DNA from 2 places in the Streptomyces nidicola genome. Region 2 is predicted to be linked to the other one. Evidence: predicted binding sites of a transcription regulator. Region 2 holds the regulator's gene; the other holds the start of a gene.
What was found. Region 2 encodes HrcA, which represses chaperone genes, less so after heat shock. Its sites were predicted from a motif close to TTNGCACTCNGNNNNNCNGAGTGCNAA; they were not measured.

Region 1: the regulator HrcA is predicted to act here: its motif matches at 7,616-7,642, upstream of groES (co-chaperone GroES).

The regions. Positions count from the first base shown of each region.
Region 1 covers NZ_JBNBPI010000001.1:4,088,728-4,097,917, forward strand. Annotated here, with positions in the region: gene ACOKM3_RS18460 (sigma-70 family RNA polymerase sigma factor) at 1-266, opposite strand, end outside; gene ACOKM3_RS18465 (response regulator transcription factor) at 543-1,154, opposite strand; gene ACOKM3_RS18470 (WhiB family transcriptional regulator) at 1,548-1,889, shown strand; gene ACOKM3_RS18475 (LysR family transcriptional regulator) at 1,959-2,855, opposite strand; gene ACOKM3_RS18480 (MOSC domain-containing protein) at 2,937-3,605, shown strand; gene ACOKM3_RS18485 (SDR family NAD(P)-dependent oxidoreductase) at 3,864-4,637, shown strand; gene groL (chaperonin GroEL) at 5,416-7,041, opposite strand; gene groES (co-chaperone GroES) at 7,163-7,471, opposite strand; gene ACOKM3_RS18500 (polysaccharide deacetylase family protein) at 7,675-8,310, opposite strand; gene ACOKM3_RS18505 (polysaccharide deacetylase family protein) at 8,307-9,190, opposite strand, start outside.
Region 2 covers NZ_JBNBPI010000001.1:6,086,157-6,095,346, forward strand. Annotated here, with positions in the region: gene ACOKM3_RS27460 (HAMP domain-containing protein) at 1-2,363, opposite strand, end outside; gene ACOKM3_RS27465 (SpoIIE family protein phosphatase) at 2,466-4,421, shown strand; gene hemW (radical SAM family heme chaperone HemW) at 4,464-5,696, shown strand; gene ACOKM3_RS27475 (DUF3097 domain-containing protein) at 5,730-6,551, opposite strand; gene ACOKM3_RS27480 (MBL fold metallo-hydrolase) at 6,586-7,326, opposite strand; gene hrcA (heat-inducible transcriptional repressor HrcA) at 7,458-8,474, shown strand; gene dnaJ (molecular chaperone DnaJ) at 8,475-9,190, shown strand, end outside.

The DNA of each region.
Region 1 (9,190 bases), 2.0 Mb from region 2:
GCGAAGACGAACGCCTCGAAGGGCCGCCCGGTGTCCTTGTAGCGCGGCAGCGCGAGCAGCACCGCGACGCAGACCTCCTGGGCGAGATCCTCCACGAAGTGCCGCGCGTCACCCGGCAGTCGGGAAAGACGCGTGCGGCAGTAGCGGATCGCGAGGGGATGGACATGTGCGAGCAGATCGTGCGTGGCCTGCTCGTCACCGTCGACGGCGCGGCCGACGAGCGTACCGATGACCCCCTGGGGAGTCGCTGCCTCGTCGTCACGCATCGGTCCATGGTGCCCCGACACCTTCCGGTCCGTGACACCGTGCCCGTAGTTGTGCACCGAAGCGTTATGAGCAGGTGCGCCGGAACTCATCTCCTGCGCCCTCCCCTCTCGCTGACCCTGCTCGCCCGACTCGTCCCCGAGGAACTCCACACCCCCAAGGATGCGGCATCGCGCGCGAAGCGTCGAAAAGTCGCGGCGCGACGGGCCGGAGCGGCGTCCCTCACGGCGGGTCCACCGCGCCCCGGAGGGCGCGGGGGTGTGCCGATCAGCGGCTCGTCAGCGAACCAGGCCCCAGCGGAACCCGAGCGCCACCGCGTGCGCACGGTCCGAGGCGCCGAGCTTCTTGAACAGGCGACGCGCGTGCGTCTTGACCGTGTCCTCGGAGAGGAACAGCTCACGCCCGATCTCGGCGTTGGACCGCCCGTGGCTCATACCTTCGAGCACCTGGATCTCCCGCGCGGTGAGCGTGGGAGCGGCCCCCATCTCGGCCGAGCGCAGTCTGCGCGGGGCGAGCCGCCAGGTCGGGTCGGCGAGCGCCTGCGTCACCGTGGCCCGCAGCTCGGCGCGCGAGGCGTCCTTGTGCAGATATCCGCGGGCGCCGGCGGCGACCGCGAGGGCCACGCCGTCCAGATCCTCGGCCACGGTGAGCATGATGATGCGCGCACCGGGATCGGCGGAGAGCAGCCGCCGCACTGTCTCGACGCCGCCCAGACCGGGCATGCGTACGTCCATCAGAATCAGGTCCGAGCGGTCGGCGCCCCAGCGGCGGAGGACTTCCTCGCCGTTGGCCGCGGTCGTCACGCGCTCGACGCCGGGCACGGTCGCGACCGCGCGGCGCAGCGCCTCTCGGGCAAGCGGGGAGTCGTCGCAGACGAGGACGGATGTCATGACCGTCCTCCGCAGCTGATGCGCGTCACCTTGAGCCTCCAGGCTGTGTACGAATCGTCACCTGTGCGGTCGACATTCAACAAGGCATTCGGACACCTGCCCGAGCGCTTGTTCATTCAACCGCCTCCGCACCTCTCAACGACGGTCACTCGAAAGAGTTACGGGTCGGACGGCCTCCTTCGGCACTCTACGTGAGGGCGCGAACACGGTGCGGACAGCGCGGCGGACCCACAAGGTTTCATCACAAGCTATGCCCCATTTGGAAGGTTTTCCTTCCTTTTGCTGGTGTCTGTAGCTAGATTCGCAATGAGTCATATTTTCATCTCCTTAGACAGTAGATGTACGGTCATGGGCACCGTATCCGCGTCTGAACGGCTACAAGGGGACACAGCAATGGCAGATTTCTCCCGCCTTCCCGGACCGAACGCCGATCTGTGGGACTGGCAGCTCCTCGCGGCCTGCCGCGGGGTGGACAGCTCGCTCTTCTTCCACCCGGAGGGCGAACGTGGGGCGGCACGCAGCGCCCGTGAGAACTCGGCCAAGGAGGTCTGCATGAGGTGCCCGGTGCGCGCGGAGTGCGCTGCTCACGCCCTACAGGTGCGCGAGCCGTACGGCGTGTGGGGCGGCCTCACGGAAGACGAGCGCGAAGAGCTCATGGGGCGGGCCCGCAACCGGCTCGTCACGGCGTCGGCCCCGAGCGGAGGACAGGCCGCCACAAGCGGCGCACCCACCTGAAGGAACGTTTCTGCACGCACCTGAACGACCTGCGGAGGTGGGCGCGCCACGGCGCGCCCACCTCCGCGTTCAGCGTGTCGCGGCCTTCGCGAGGTGGTCGAGGGTCGCGCCGACCGCGGGCACCTGGGCCAGATCGGGCAGGGTGAGCGCGACGATCTCGCGGCGCACCGGGGGCTCGACGGTCACTGTGCGTGCACCCTTGGGGCGAACGGACTCGATGGCCAGTTCGGGAAGCACCGCCACGCCGAGCCCGGCACTCACGAGCCCGACCACCGCCGGGTAGTCGTCCGTCGCGAAGTCGATGCGCGGGGCGAACCCGGCGCCCCTGCACACCTCGACCAGCTGGCGGCGGCAGCGCGGGCAGCCCGCGATCCACGGCTCGTCCGCGAACGCGTCGATGGTGACCGAGCCGGCTCCCGCCAGCGCGTGCCCCTCGGGGACGAGGCCCACGAGCCGGTCGGCGAACAGCGTCCGTACGACGAGGTCGTCCCAGTCCTCCGTGGCGTGCGCGCCCTCGTATCGAAACGCGAGCGCGACGTCACAGTCGCCCTCTCGCAGCATCTCCACGGAGCGGGGCGGTTCGGCCTCGACCAGGGACACGCGCGTGCCGGGGTGTTCGGCGCGCAGGGCGGCGAGGGCGGTGGGCACGAGCGTCGAGCTGCCGCTGGGGAAGGAGACGAGGCGGACGCGCCCGGCACGCAGGCCCGCGATCGCGGCGATCTCCTCCTCGGCGGCCGTCAGCCCGGCGAGGATGCCCGACGCGTGCCGCACGAGGGCCTCGCCGGCCTGGGTCAGGCGCATCTCGCGGCCGGTGCGGATCAGCAGCGGGGTGCCGGCCGAGGACTCCAGGGCCTTCATCTGCTGGCTCACGGCGGGCTGGGTGCAGCCCAGCTCGCGGGCCGCCGCGGAGAAGGAGCCGGTGGCGGCGACGGCGCGCAGGACACGGAGATGACGGGCCTCGATCACCCCTCAAGCATAAGCGACTCTTGGGGATCGCGCCGGATAATGCGTGGCGGCTTTGGGTGTCGGTCCCGTAGCGTTCCGCACATGAAGCTTCTGTCGCTGAATCTGGGGCGGCCCCAGTCCGCCGATTACACGGACCAGCCCGAGGGGGTCACGGGCATCGACAAGCGGCCCGTCGCAGGTCCCGTGCGGGTGTCGGCTCCTGGCCCCAAGGGGACCGGCGCGAGCGGGCTCGCCGGGGACGCGGTGTGCGACCTGCGGCACCACGGCGGGGACCACCAGGCGGTGTACGCGTACGCGCGTGAGGACCTGGACGCGTGGGGCGAGGAGCTCGACCGTTCGCTGCCCAGCGGCTCGTTCGGCGAGAACCTCACGACCGAAGGGGTCGACGTGTCGGGCGCGAGGATCGGCGAGCGCTGGCGGATCGGGGCCGACCTGGTCCTGGAGGTGACGTCGAGCCGGATTCCGTGCCGGACCTTCCAGGGGCATCTGGGCGAGCGGGGCTGGGTCAAGCGGTTCACCAAAGAAGGGGCGCCGGGGGCGTATCTGCGGGTGATCGAGCCGGGCGAGATCCGGGCGGGCGACTCCATCGAGATCGTGCGCCGGCCGGACCACGAGGTGAGCGTGGCCTTCCAGTTCCGTGCGGTGACGACCGAGCGGGAGCTGCTGCCGCGGTTGCTCGCCGCGGGGGACGCGCTGCATCCGGAGGCGGTTCGCTCCGCGCGGGAGTACGTGGAGAAGTACGGGTCGTAGTTCTGTCGCGGTCGGCCGCCCCCACGTCGCGGGGCTCCGCCCCGGGCCCTGCGCCTCAAACGCCGGCGGGGCTGGATTTGCTCATCCGCCGCCGAGTATGGCTCCCCACCCGTGGCGGTGACCCCCGCCGCCTTGGGCAATCTGCCGCCTTGGGCGGCAGGGCGGGCAAGGCGGCACCCCGGTGCAGGCCGCACATCACGGAGGCGCCCACTCCGGTTCCGTGCCCAGGCACCGTTCCGCGATCATTAACCTTGGGGCATGACTACCGCCCTGATCACCGGATCCACCGCGGGCATCGGCGCCGCGTTCGCACGGCAACTCGCCGCCGACGGACACAACTTGGTGCTCGTCGCGCGCGACACCGAGCGGCTGCACGAGCAGGCGACAGAACTGCACGACCGGCACGGCATCGAGGCCGAGGTGCTCACCGCCGACCTGGCCACGGATGACGGGATCGCGGCGGTCGAGGCGCGCCTGACGGACCGTAAGGCCGCGGTCGACCTGCTGGTCAACAACGCCGGGTTCGGCAACAAGGGGCACTACCTGGAAGTCCCGATGGCCGACGAGCTGACGATGCTGAAGGTGCACTGCGAGGCGGTGCTGCGGCTGACGTCGGCGGCGGCCGGGGCGATGCGGGAGCGCGGGCGCGGTGGTGTGGTCAACGTGGCGTCGGTGGCGGCGTTCGTGCCGCGCGGTACGTACGGGGCGTCGAAGGCGTGGGTCGTGCAGTTCACGCAGGGCGCGGCGAAGGACCTCGCGGGCAGTGGGGTGCGGCTGATGGCGCTGTGCCCCGGGTTCGTCCGTACGGAGTTCCATGAGCGGGCCGGGATGGGTACGGGCAACATCCCGAAGTGGATGTGGCTCGACGCGGACAAGTTGGTGGCGGCGGCGCTCGCGGACCTCGCGCGTGGCAAGTCGCTGTCGATCCCGGACCCCCGGTACAAGGCCCTCATGGGCGTGGTGAAGGTGACGCCGCGCGTCCTCCTGGGCGGGATCACGTCCCGTACGGGCCGCAAGTACGGTCCCCAGTAAGGGAGTTCTCCCTACGCCACGGGGTACCGCCGCGGCCCCCCGCGCCTCAATCGCCGGCGGGGCTCAAAAGATCGGGGCGCCGCCGCTTACCCCGCGAGTCTCGTCACGGAGCGGGGCTGGCAACGCCCACCCGGCGCGGAGCTCGAGTCGTCCCGCCCGCCGCGGAGCTCGAGTCGTCCCGCCCGCCGCGGGGCTCGAGTGGTCCCGCCCCGCCCGCAGGGCTTGAGTTGTCCAGCCCGCCCGCAGGCAATCGCCCGGCTCCCGCCCATCTCCCACCACCCGCCCCCTCCGGGGGCGTCGGCCCGACGGGGTGCCGCCAGCCGCCTTGGGCAATCCGCCGGCGAGGCTCACAAGATCGGGGCTCCGCCCCGTACCCCGCGCCTCAAACGCCGGCGGGGCTGGATTTGCCGACCCGCCGCCGAGCACGGCACCCCACCCGCTGAGGTCGCCCACCACCGCCTTGGGTAATCCACCGCGGCCACGGCACCCACCCATTACGGTCGGCCGCACACGCCTGGGGCAATCTGCCGCAGCCACGGCTCCCACCCACTGCGGTCGGCCGCACGCGCCTGGGGCAATCTGCCGCAGCCACGGCTCCCCACCCGCCGCGGTCGACCGCCACCGCCTTGGGCAATCTGCCGCCTGGGGCGGCAGGGTGGGCAAGGCGGCCCCCGGTGCAGGCCGCACCTCACGAGGGCGCCCACCCCGGCAAACGCCGAGGCCCGGCTCCCCGCGACGGGGAGCCGGGCCTCGGTCGCTTCAACTGAAGCGGAGCGGGTCAGTGGGAGTGACCGTGCCCGTGGCCGGCGGCCTCGGGCTCCTCCTCCGCCGGCTTCTCGACGACCAGGGTCTCGGTCGTGAGGAGCAGGGAGGCGATGGAGGCAGCGTTCTCCAGGGCGGAGCGCGTGACCTTGACCGGGTCGATGACGCCGGCCTTGACCAGGTCCACGTACTCGCCGGTCGCGGCGTTGTAGCCGCTGCCCTTCTCGAGCTCCTTGACCTTGGAGACGATCACGTAGCCCTCCTGGCCGGCGTTCTCGCCGATCCAGCGGAGCGGCTCGACGACGGCGCGGCGGACGACGGCGACACCGGTGGCTTCGTCGCCCTCCTTGCCGAGGGAGTCGTCCAGGACCTTGGAGGCGTGCACCAGAGCGGAGCCACCACCGGAGACGATGCCCTCCTCGACCGCGGCGCGGGTCGCGGAGATGGCGTCCTCCAGACGGTGCTTCTTCTCCTTGAGCTCGACCTCGGTCGCGGCACCGACGCGGATGACGCAGACGCCGCCGGCCAGCTTGGCCAGGCGCTCCTGCAGCTTCTCGCGGTCCCAGTCCGAGTCCGTGTTCTCGATCTCGGCCTTGATCTGCGCGACGCGGCCCTGCACGTCCTCGGACTTGCCGCCACCGTCGACGATGGTGGTGTCGTCCTTGGTGATGGTCACGCGGCGCGCGGAACCGAGCACCTCGAGACCGGCCTGGTCGAGCTTGAGGCCGACCTCCTCGGCGATGACGGTGGCACCGGTGAGGGTGGCCATGTCCTGGAGCATCGCCTTGCGGCGGTCACCGAAGCCGGGGGCCTTCACGGCGACGGCGTTGAACGTGCCGCGGATCTTGTTCACGACCAGGGTCGACAGGGCCTCGCCCTCGACGTCCTCGGCGATGATCAGGAGCGGCTTGGAGCCACCGTTCTGAATGACCTTCTCCAGGAGCGGGAGCATGTCCTGGATCGAGCCGATCTTGCCCTGGTGGATCAGGATGTACGGGTCGTCGAGGACGGCCTCCATACGCTCCTGGTCGGTGACGAAGTACGGGGACAGGTATCCCTTGTCGAAGGCCATGCCCTCGGTGAAGTCGAGCTCCAGGCCGAAGGTGTTGGACTCCTCGACGGTGATGACACCGTCCTTGCCGACCTTGTCCATCGCCTCGGCGATGAGCTCGCCGACCTGGTTGTCCTGCGCGGACAGACCGGCGACGGCGGCGATGTCGGACTTCTCGTCGATCGGGCGGGCGGTCGCGAGGAGGTCCTCGGACACGGCCTTGACCGCGGCGTCGATGCCCTTCTTCAGGGCGGCCGGGGAGGCACCGGCGGCAACGTTGCGCAGGCCTTCCTTGACCAGGGCCTGGGCGAGCACGGTGGCGGTGGTCGTACCGTCACCCGCGATGTCGTTGGTCTTGGTCGCCACCTCCTTCACCAGCTGCGCGCCGAGGTTCTCGTACGGGTCCTCGACCTCGACCTCACGGGCGATGGTGACGCCGTCGTTGGTGATGGTCGGGGCGCCGAACTTCTTGTCGATGACGACGTTGCGACCCTTGGGGCCGATCGTCACCTTGACCGTGTCGGCAAGCTTGTTGACGCCGCGCTCGAGGGCGCGACGGGCGTCCTCGTCGAACTTCAGGATCTTCGCCATGGAGCTGAGTCAGTCCTCTCGAAAAAGCGAACCGCGCCCCTCGCACCCGGCAATATCAGCGGGGGCCAGGGGCGCGGTTCAAAGCATTCTGCTTCTGGGAAGCTGGGAAAGCTTGGGTGAATTACTTCTCGACGATCGCGAGCACGTCGCGAGCCGAGAGGACGAGGTACTCGTCGCCGTTGTACTTCACCTCGGTGCCGCCGTACTTGCTGTACAGCACGACGTCGCCGACCTGGACGTCGAGCGGAAGGCGCTCGCCGTTCTCGAAGCGGCCGGGACCCACGGCGAGGACGGCGCCCTCCTGGGGCTTCTCCTTCGCGGTGTCCGGAATGACCAGGCCAGAGGCCGTGGTCTGCTCGGCGTCGAGCGGCTGGACCACAATGCGGTCCTCGAGCGGCTTGATGGCAACCTTGGAGCTGGAGGTCGTCACGATCCGGTCTCCCCCTTCGGAGATCTCACGGGGTTAACAGTCTGGGGTGGCGACCAGGTGGATCCGTCGTCGCGGGTGCCGGACCTGCCCGTCGCTGTTGGCACTCTCCAGTGGTGAGTGCCAGGGCCGAGACTATGACTGCGATTAGCACTCGGTCAAGCGGACTGCTAATCGACTCCGCCGCTGATGGGTGGACCGGCGGGTCACAGGTAGTCCTCCAGGGCCGCCACCTCGTACCCCTCGGCCTTGATGCGGCGCAGAAGATCCGGGGTCGTCCCCGCCCGCACCCCGAGGATGTCGCCGGGGCGCAGCCGCCCCGCCGGCTCGCGCCACAGGACGATCGCGTCGACGCCGCACTCGGCCGCCGCCTGGAGCGTGTTCGCGTCGTACGCGCCCCGGGGCGGATGGAAGAGGCGGGGCGCCGCTCCGAACCGGGCCTGGACGCGGTCGCGCTGGCCGCAGATCTCGGCGTGCTGCTCCACGTATCCGAGGCCCGGGAGGAGGGCGTGGGTGAGGGTGCGGTTCTGCACCCGGGCGCCCAGGGCGCTCAGTTCGCCGAGGCGGCCCCGACCCCCGCCCGCGCCCGCGAGGAACAGCGAGACCGGGAGGCGCCGGTCGCGGACCAGGTCGACGAAGCGGGGGTCCCGCCCGGCCCCGTCCTCGTACGCGAGGAAGACCACCTTGTCGCGGGTGGGGACGCGGGAGACGACCGGCGGGACCGCCGCCTCCGCGCCCGCCGCAGGCCGCGGGGGCGGCGCGGCCTCCCGCGCGCACCCGGCGAGCAGAGCGGCGGCCAGGGCACAGCCGAGCAGCCGCGCCCACGGCGCGCGCCGTGTCACAGGTAGTCCTCCAGGCGCGCCACCGCGTACCCCCGGTCGGTGAGGTACTTCATGAGGTGCCGGATCATGTCGGGCATCGTGCCCTTCCAGTCCTTGCGGCCCCTGAAGTGCGTGAGCAGGATGTCGCCCGGATGGATGCTGCGGTCCCACTCGCGGTAGTCCATGCGGTCCACGAACGCCTCGGCGTTCCAGATCGGGGCGTACTCGATGCCGCAGGCCTTGGCGGCGCGCAGGGTGTCCTGGTTGTAGTCGCCGAACGGCGGCCGGAAGAGCGTGGGCCGCTTGCCGTACTTCTTCTCGATGACGTCCTGCATGCCGCAGATCTCGTGCTTCTGACGCGCGTACGAGAGGGCGGGCAGGAACGGGTGGTGGAGCGTGTGGTTGTTGAGGGTGACGCCGCGGGCCTGCATCTTCTTGAAGTAGCCGTACTGCGGCCTGACTTCGGCGTCGGTCAGGAACGCGGTGTACGGGATCCGCAGCTCGCTCATCATCTTCAGGAACCGCGGGTCCTTCTCGGCCCCGTCGTCGATGGTGAGGAAGACGACCTTGTCCGTGGTCGGGATCGTCGTGAAGACGGGCGGCAGGCCGAGTTCCTTCTGGCCGTCGACCTCGAAGCCCCTCCGCGCCTCGATGACCGGCTTCTTCGCCGGTGGGCGCGGGGCGGTGAGCGGCACGTCGGCGAGGCCCCAGCGCTTGGTCGCCGCGACGAGCGCGGCCCGCTGGGCGCGCAGCTTCGTCGCGTACGAGTCGAGGGCGCGGGCGGGAGCGGCCTGGAGGCCCTTGTGCGCCTGCTGACCGGGGGCCGGTTTCGCGGGGGTCCGCTCCGGGGTGCCGGCGGCGCATCCGGTGGCGAGGGCGGACGCGGCGAGCAGGGCGGCGA
Region 2 (9,190 bases):
CCGGCGATGTACGCGAGTCCCTTGGTGGGTACGGCCATGGGCTGCTGCGAGCCGTCGTCGTCCTCCTCCGCGAGGAAGAACGCGCCGTACTGGGCGTTCACCAGCGGCGTCAGTTCGCGCAGGATCAGGTCGGCGACCTCCATCAGGTCGCGGTGGCCCTGCATCAGCGCGGCGAGGCGGGCCAGGTTCGACTCCAGCCAGTCCTTCGCGCGCGTCGTCTCGCGCAGGTTGGCCACCATCAGGTTGATGTTGTCCTTGAGCTCGGCGACCTCGCCCTGCGCGTCGACCGTGATCGAGCGGGACATGTCGCCCGAGGTCACCGCGGAGGCGACCTCGGCGATGGCGCGGACCTGTGTGGTCAGGTTCAGCGCCAGCTCGTTCACGTTCGTCGTCAGGCGCTTCCATGTGCCGTACACGCCCTCGACCCGTGCCTGGCCGCCGAGTTGGCCCTGGGAGCCGACCTCGCGGGCGACCCGGGTCACCTCGGAGGAGAACGAGGAGAGCGTGTCGACCATCGTGTTGATGGTCGTCTTCAGTTCGAGGATCTCGCCGCGCGCGTCGACGTCGATCTTCTTGGAGAGGTCGCCCTGGGCCACGGCGGTGGCGACCTGCGCGATGTTGCGCACCTGTGAAGTCAGGTTGTCCGCCATGTAGTTGACGTTGTCGGTGAGGTCCTTCCAGACGCCCGACACGCCGTGCACGGTCGCCCGCCCGCCGAGCCGGCCGTCGGTGCCGACCTCGCGGGCGACGCGGGTCACCTCGTCGGCGAAGCCGCGCAGCTGCTCCACCATCGTGTTGACGGTGTCCTTCAGCTCCAGGATCTCGCCGCGTGCGTCGACCGAGATCTTCTTGGAGAGGTCGCCCTGGGCCACGGCCGTGGTGACTTGGGCGATATTTCGGACCTGGGAGGTCAGGTTCGACGCCATGAAGTTGACGTTGTCGGTGAGGTCCTTCCAGACCCCGGAGACACCGCGGACCTGGGCCTGGCCGCCGAGGTTGCCCTCGGTGCCGACCTCGCGGGCGACGCGGGTGACCTCGTCGGCGAAGGCGGAGAGCTGGTCGACCATCGTGTTGATCGTCGACTTGAGTTCGAGGATCTCGCCCTTCGCCTCGACGGTGATCTTCTTGCCGAGGTCGCCCTGGGCCACCGCCGTCGACACGAGCGCGATGTTGCGCACCTGCGACGTCAGGTTGTCGGCCATGAAGTTGACGTTGTCGGTGAGGTCCTTCCAGACCCCGGACACGCCGCGGACCTGGGCGCGGCCGCCCAACTGCCCTTCGGTGCCGACCTCGCGGGCCACCCGGGTCACCTCGTCGGCGAACGCGGAGAGCTGGTCGACCATCGTGTTGATCGTCGACTTGAGTTCCAGGATCTCGCCCTGGGCGTCGACCGTGATCTTCTGGCTCAGGTCGCCGTCGGCCACGGCCGTCGTGACCTGCGCGATGTTGCGGACCTGGGAGGTCAGGTTCGACGCCATGAAGTTGACGTTGTCGGTGAGGTCCTTCCAGACCCCGGAGACGCCGCGGACCTGGGCGCGGCCGCCCAACTGCCCTTCTGTGCCGACCTCGCGGGCCACCCGCGTCACTTCGTCGGCGAACGCGGAGAGCTGGTCGACCATCGTGTTCACGGTCAGCTTGAGTTCGAGCAGCTCGCCCGTCGCCTCGATCGTGACCGTACGTGTCAGATCGCCCTGCGCCACCGCCGTCGTCACGAGCGCGATGTCCCGCACCTGCGCCGTGAGCCGCGAGGCCATGGTGTTGACCGCCTCGGTCACATCGCGCCAACTCCCGGACAGGCCGGTGACCTTCGCGCGCCCGCCGAGTCTTCCCTCGGTGCCCACCTCACGGGCCACCCGGGTCACCTCGCCGGTGAACAGGGAGAGCTGGTCCACCATCTTGTTGACCGAACGCCCCAAGCGCCGTAAATCTCCCCGGAGTTGGCGGGTCCCGTCGTGCAGGTCGACACGCTGCGTGAGGTCGCCGCCCGCGACCGCCTCGAGCACCCGCGTGGCGTTCGCGGCCGGTGCGACGAGCGCGTCGATTATGGTGTTGACGTCGCCGACCCGGGTCACCCAGGCGCCCTGTCCCGGGCTCGCTTCCAGGCGCTCGTCGAGCCGGCCGTGCCGGGTGATCTCCCGCCGCACCCGCGCCAGTTCGGCGTTGAAGTGCACGCTGCGGTCGGCGAGCTGGTTGAATGTCGCGCCGAGCTCACCGACGATCCCGTCCGCCGCGATCGGTACATGCGCGAACGTGCCGTCCCGGGCAGCCGTCAGCGCGGCCAATAACGGCCGGAGATCACTCGGGCGGATGGTGTCGTCACCGTAGCCCTTCTGAGGTGCACGCATACCACTGTTCTCACTCATAGCGGCCTACTTAGGTAACTCCACGCTTATGGGCGCGGCCAGTCTGTCACTCTGTCGGTGTCGCCTGAGGCGTCTTTGCCACAACTACTCAGGAGCCGAAACGTGGGTTCCATTCCGATCCAGCGGGAGAGCGCTTTCAGCGCCCCGGACGCGCCTGACCAGCCGTCCCGGGAGCCGGTGGTCGCATGCACGTCGCTGCCCGGAAACCCGCTCGCGCCCGCGGCCGCCCGCCGCTTCCTGCGGGCCGCGTTCGTCGACTGGACGGAACTGACCGGGCTGTCGGCGGCCCTGACCCTCGACGGGCGACTCATGGACGACGCGACCGTCGTACTCAGCGAACTCGTCACCAACGCCGTCGTCCACGCCGGCACCGGCGTCGACCTGCTGTGCCGCCTGGAGGGCGCCGCCCCCGACGGCAGCGTCACCGCGGGACTCGTCGTCGAGGTCACCGACCGGCACCCGGCCCGCGCCGTCCGCAACGACCGGGCCTTCCGCTCGCCGGAGACCCCCGAGTACGGCCGCGGACTCCAACTCGTCGCGTCACTCTCCGAGTTGTGGGGCATCACCTACGGTCGCGGCGCCAAGACCGTCTGGGCCCGCATCCCCGCCGACGCCCCGACATCCGCCGCGGAGATTCCCGACACTCCGGCCGGCGTGCGCAGCCTGCAGAGGGGCTTGCGCGCCGCGGAGATCCTGGCGCCCGCGTCCCGGCGCGCCCCCCAGGACCAGGACTGGATCAACCGCGGCGCGCTCTCCTTCCTCGCCGAGGCCTCCGACCTGCTCGCGGGACAGCTCGACGAGGACATGGTCGCCGCGCTCGTCGGCCAGCTCCTCGTGCCGCGGCTCGCCGACTGGTGCGCCGTCTGGTTCTACGAGGAGGAGGGGCGCGGCCTGCCGGGCGTCGTCGAGCACGACATGCGCGGCGCGGACCCGATGCCGCTGCCCCGGCTCGCCCGCGTCTGGCACACCCACGAACACCGCACCGAGGAGCTCCGCGGGCTCCTGGAGAAGGAACCCCCGCGGCTGCCCGACCGCCTCTCCGGCGCCGTCCCCGTGCCCTGGCCCTTCGACGGGCAGGGCAGCCCGCTCACCCAGGACACGGGCTCGGCGCTCGCCTACCGGCTCTCCGCCGGCGGCCGCGCCCTCGGCATCCTGCTGATCGGACGGGCCGGGCTGCACCGCTTCCCCGACGAGGTCACCGGGCTCGTCGAGGACTTCAGCCGGCGCGTCGCCCTCGCCGTCAGCGCGGCCCGCCGCTTCACCCGGCAGGCCACCATCAGCCGCATCCTCCAGCGCGGTCTGCTGCCCACCTCCATGGCCGAGATCCCCGGCGTCAAGAGCGCCCTCGTGTACGAGCCGAAGGAGGCGGGAGGACCCGGCGGCGACTTCTACGATGTGTTCCCGGCCGGCGCCGGACGCTGGTGCTTCGCGCTCGGCGACGTCCAGGGAAAGGGCCCGGAGGCCGCCGTCGTCATCGGGCTCGTACGGCCCTGGCTGCGGCTGCTCGCACGCGAGGAGTACCAGGTCTCGCAGGTCCTCGACCGGCTCAACCGGCTGCTGCTCGACGACGCGACCGAGGCCTCCGACGCGGCGGCCCGCGCGCTCGCCGCGGCCGACGGCAGGGGCGTGCCACCGGAGGGGTCCACGTCCCGCTTCCTGTCACTCCTGTACGGGGAGCTGACGCCCACCGAGGACGGTGTGCTGTGCACCATCGCCTCCGCCGGGCACCCGCTGCCGCTGCTCATGCGGCCCGGCGGGGAGGTCGTCGCCGCGGCCTCGCCCCAGGTGCTGCTGGGCGTCGTCGACGACCCGGACTACACGAGCGAAACGTTTGTGATGCGCACCGGGGACACGCTCCTGGGCGTCACCGACGGGGTGACGGAGCGGCGCCGCGGGGCCCTCCAGTTCGACGACGGGGACGGGCTCGCGCAGGCGCTCGCCGGGTGCGCGGGCCTGACGGCGCCGCTGCTCGTCGAGCGGATCCGGCGGCTCGTGCACGCCTTCGGGGACAGCCCGCCGGACGACGACCTGGCGCTGCTGGTGCTCCAGGCGCAGTGACGGTGGTGCGGGTGGAATCCACGGAGGCGGGACAATGGGGGCATGCCTTCCGCACTTCCCGACGGTGAGCCCGTGCCCGACGACGGTTCGCTGCCCGCGTCCGCCCTGGCCGGCGCCGCCTCGCGCCCCCTCGGCTTCTACCTGCACGTCCCGTACTGCGCCACGCGCTGCGGGTACTGCGACTTCAACACGTACACGGCGACCGAGCTGCGCGGTACGGGCGGCGTGCTCGCGTCCCGCGACAACTACGCGGAGACGCTGATCGACGAGGTACGCCTGGCCCGGAAGGTGCTCGGCGACGACCCGCGCCCGGTCCGGACCGTGTTCGTCGGGGGCGGTACGCCGACGCTGCTGCCGGCCGCCGACCTCGTACGGATGCTGGGGGCGATCCGCGACGAGTTCGGGCTCGCGGACGACGCGGAGGTCACGACCGAGGCCAACCCCGAGTCGGTGGACCCGGCGTACCTGGCGGAGCTGCGGGCCGGGGGCTTCAACCGGATCTCGTTCGGGATGCAGAGCGCGCGGCAGCACGTGCTGAAGGTCCTCGACCGTACGCATACGCCGGGGCGGCCCGAGGCCTGTGTCGCGGAGGCGCGGGCGGCCGGGTTCGAGCACGTCAACCTCGACCTGATCTACGGCACGCCGGGCGAGACGGACGACGACTGGCGGGCCTCGCTGGACGCGGCGCTCGGGGCGGGTCCTGACCACGTCTCGGCGTACGCGCTGATCGTCGAGGAGGGTACGCAGCTCGCGCGGCGGATCCGGCGCGGCGAGGTGCCGATGACCGACGACGACGTGCACGCGGACCGCTATCTGATCGCCGACGAGGTGCTCGGGGCGGCGGGGTTCGACTGGTACGAGGTGTCGAACTGGGCGACGTCAGAGGCCGGGCGCTGCCTCCACAACGAGCTGTACTGGCGCGGGGCGGACTGGTGGGGGGCCGGGCCGGGCGCGCACTCGCATGTGGGCGGGGTGCGGTGGTGGAACGTCAAGCACCCGGGCGCGTACGCGGCGGCGCTCGCGGACGGGCGTTCGCCGGGGGCCGGTCGGGAGATCCTCGCGGAGGAGGACCGCCGGGTCGAGCGGATCCTCCTCGAGCTACGGCTCCTTGACGGATGCCCGCTGTCATTGCTGCGGGAAGCCGGGCTCGCGGCGGCGCGGAAGGCTTTGGCGGACGGTCTGCTGGAGGCGGAACCGTTCGCCGCGGGCCGCGCGGTACTGACGCTGCGCGGGCGGTTGCTGGCGGACGCGGTGGTCCGGGACCTGGTGGATTGACCTGGGCCGGGGTGGGCAACGCGGCGGGCAGGTTCAGGCCGGGGCCGTGACGAAGTCGATGAGTTCTTCCACGCGGCCGAGGAGTTCCGGTTCCAGGTCCTTGTACGTGTGGACCCGGGACAGGATGTGCTGCCACGCCTCACCCGTGTTGGCCACCCGCCAGCCCAGCGCCCGGCACACGCCCGTCTTCCAGTCCTGGCCGCGCGGGACGCGGGGCCACGCCTCGATGCCGACCGAGGACGGCTTCACCGCTTCCCAGATGTCGATGTAGGGGTGGCCGACGACCAGCGCGTGTTCGCTCGTCACCGATTGGGCGATGTGCCATTCCTTCGAGCCCTGAACCAGGTGGTCGACCAGGATGCCGAGGCGGGCGTCCGGGCCGGGGCTGAAGTCGGCGACGACCGCCGGGAGGTCGTCGACGCCCTCCAGGAACTCCACCGCCACGCCCTCGATGCGCAGGTCGTGGCCCCACACCCGCTCGATGAGCTCCGCGTCGTGCTTGCCCTCCACGTAGATGCGTCCCGCCCGGGCCACCCGCGCGCGGGCGCCGGGCACCGCCACCGAGCCGGACGCGCTCCGGGCGGGGCGGGTCGGGGCCGGGCCCGAGGGGCGTACGAGGGTGACGACCTTGCCGTCGATCATGAAGCCGCGCGGCTCCATCGGGAACACCCGGAGCTTGCCGAAGCGGTCCTCCAAGGTCACCGTCGGACCCTGCGCCGTCTTCTCGACCCGGATCACCGCTCCGCAGAAGCCGGTCGAGATCTCTTCGACGACGAGGTCCGGTTCGGCCGGGACCTCGGGGACCGGCTTGTTCCGCTTCCACGGGGGCGTGAGGTCGGCAGAGTACTGGCGCATCCGGCAGACGATAAGAGAACAGCGCAGGCCAGGGCTACGACACGCCGAAACGCGCTGCCAATGTGGCGCGTTGCGCGCGGACGAACTGCGCATTCACCGCCGAACCGTGCCCGGGGATGTAGACCGCGTCCTCGCCGCCCAGGTCCAGGAGTCGGTCGAGCGCCGCGGGCCAGTGATGCGGCGCCGCGTCCGGGCCCGCCTGCGGTTCGCCCGACTCCTCCACCAGGTCGCCGCAGAAGACGATCTCCGGGGCCCCCGGAACCAGTACCGCCAGGTCGTGGCCGCTGTGCGCAGGACCGATGTTCGCGAGCAGCACCGTCAGGCCGCCGCCCAGGTCGAGCGTCCACTCGCCGCACACCCGGTGCCGAGGGGTGACGAGGATGTCGACCGCCTCGGTGGCCGCCTCCGGGTCGACGCCGTGCCGCACCGCGTCCGTGCGCAGCCCCTCGGCGCCGCGCTCGAAGAGGACGTCGATGCCCACCGCCCCGTACACCTCGACGCCCGCGAACGCGGCCGTGCCGAGCACATGGTCGAAGTGCGGGTGGGTCAACGCGACATGGGTCACTCTCCGGTGCGCCCCGAGGAGCGCACGGACGTCGGCGCGCAGCCGGGCGCCTTCACGGAGTGAGGATCCGGTGTCGATCAAGAGCGCCGCGTCTTCACCCACGACGAGGCCGCTCGTGCAGTCGAGGCCGGGCAGCCGCACCCGCCCCACGTTCGGCGCGAGACCCTCCCATCCCACCGAGGACCAGTCGATACGCTGCGCGAGCTCCATACCTCGACGCTAGCGCCCTTGCCGGGCCCGTACCCACCGGCCGTACACTGAGCCGGGGACGATTGGCACTCGCCCACAGGGAGTGCCAAAGACAGGATGATCGCAACGGCTGTTTCTGGAGGTGTGCGCCGATGCTCAATGAACGCAGGCTCGAAGTGCTGCGCGCAATCGTCCAGGACTACGTCGGCACCGAGGAGCCCGTCGGCTCCAAGGCGCTCACCGAGCGGCACAAGCTCGGGGTCTCGCCGGCGACCGTGCGCAACGACATGGCGGCCCTGGAGGACGAGGGATTCATCGCCCAGCCGCACACCAGTGCGGGGCGCATCCCCACCGACAAGGGCTACCGCCTGTTCGTCGACAAGCTCACCGCCGTGAAGCCGATGGCCGCGCCCGAGCGGCGCGCCATCCAGAACTTCCTGGACGGCGCCGTCGATCTCGACGACGTCGTCGGACGCACCGTACGGCTGCTCGCGCAGCTGACGCGGCAGGTGGCGATCGTCCAGTACCCGTCCCTGACCCGGTCCACCGTGCGCCATGTCGAGCTGCTCTCGCTCGCGCCCGCCCGTCTGATGCTCGTACTGATCACGGACACCGGGCGCGTGGAGCAGCGGATGATCGACTGCCCGGCGCCGTTCGGCGAATCGTCCCTCGCGGACCTGCGGGCCCGGCTCAACAGCCGTGTCGCGGGCCGCAGGTTCGCCGACGTGCCGCAGCTGGTGCAGGACCTGCCGGAGGCCTTCGAGCAGGAGGACCGGGGCACGGTCTCCACGGTGCTCTCCACTCTTCTGGAGACACTCGTCGAGGAGACGGAGGAGCGGCTGATGATCGGCGGTACCGCCAATCTCACCCGCTTCGGACATGATTTTCCCCTCACCATCCGGCCCGTCCTGGAAGCCTTGGAGGAGCAGGTCGTGCTCCTCAAGCTCCTTGGCGAGCTGGGGGATTCGGGCATGGCCGTACGGATCGGTCACGAGAACGCCCATGAGGGACTCAACTCCACGTCCGTCGTGTCGGTCGGCTACGGTTCGGGCGGCGAGGCAGTGGCCAAGCTCGGCGTGGTCGGACCGACCCGCATGGATTACCCGGGAACGATGGGAGCAGTACGCGCAGTGGCACGTTACGTCGGACAGATCCTGGCGGAGTCGTAAGTGGCCACGGACTACTACGCCGTACTCGGCGTGCGCCGCGACGCTTCCCAGGACGAAATCAAGAAGGCCTTCCGAAGGCTGGCGCGTGAGCTTCACCCGGATGTGAATCCGGACCCGAAGACTCAGGAGCGCTTCAAGGAGATCAACGCCGCCTACGAGGTGCTCTCCGACCCGCAGAAGAAGCAGGTCTACGACCTCGGGGGCGACCCCCTGTCGCAGGCCGGCGGAGGCGGTGGGGCCGGTGGCTTCGGCGCCGGTGGGTTCGGGAACTTCTCGGACATCATGGACGCGTTCTTCGGTACGGCGTCGCAGCGCGGGCCCCGGTCCCGTACGCGGCGCGGCCAGGACGCCATGATCCGGCTCGAGGTCGAGCTCGACGAGGCGGCCTTCGGCACCACCAAGGACATCCAGGTCGACACGGCTGTGGTCTGTACGACCTGTAGCGGTGAGGGCGCCGCGCCCGGGACCTCCGCCCAGACCTGTGACATGTGTCGCGGTCGCGGTGAGGTCTCCCAGGTCACGCGGTCCTTCCTCGGCCAGGTCATGACCTCGCGGCCGTGCCCGCAGTGCCAGGGCTTCGGCACGGTCGTGCCCACTCCGTGCCCGGAGTGCGCGGGCGACGGGCGCATCCGCTCCCGTCGGACGCTGACCGTGAAGATCCCGGCCGGTGTGGACAACGGGACGCGGATCCAGCTCGCGGGTGAGGGCGAGGTCGG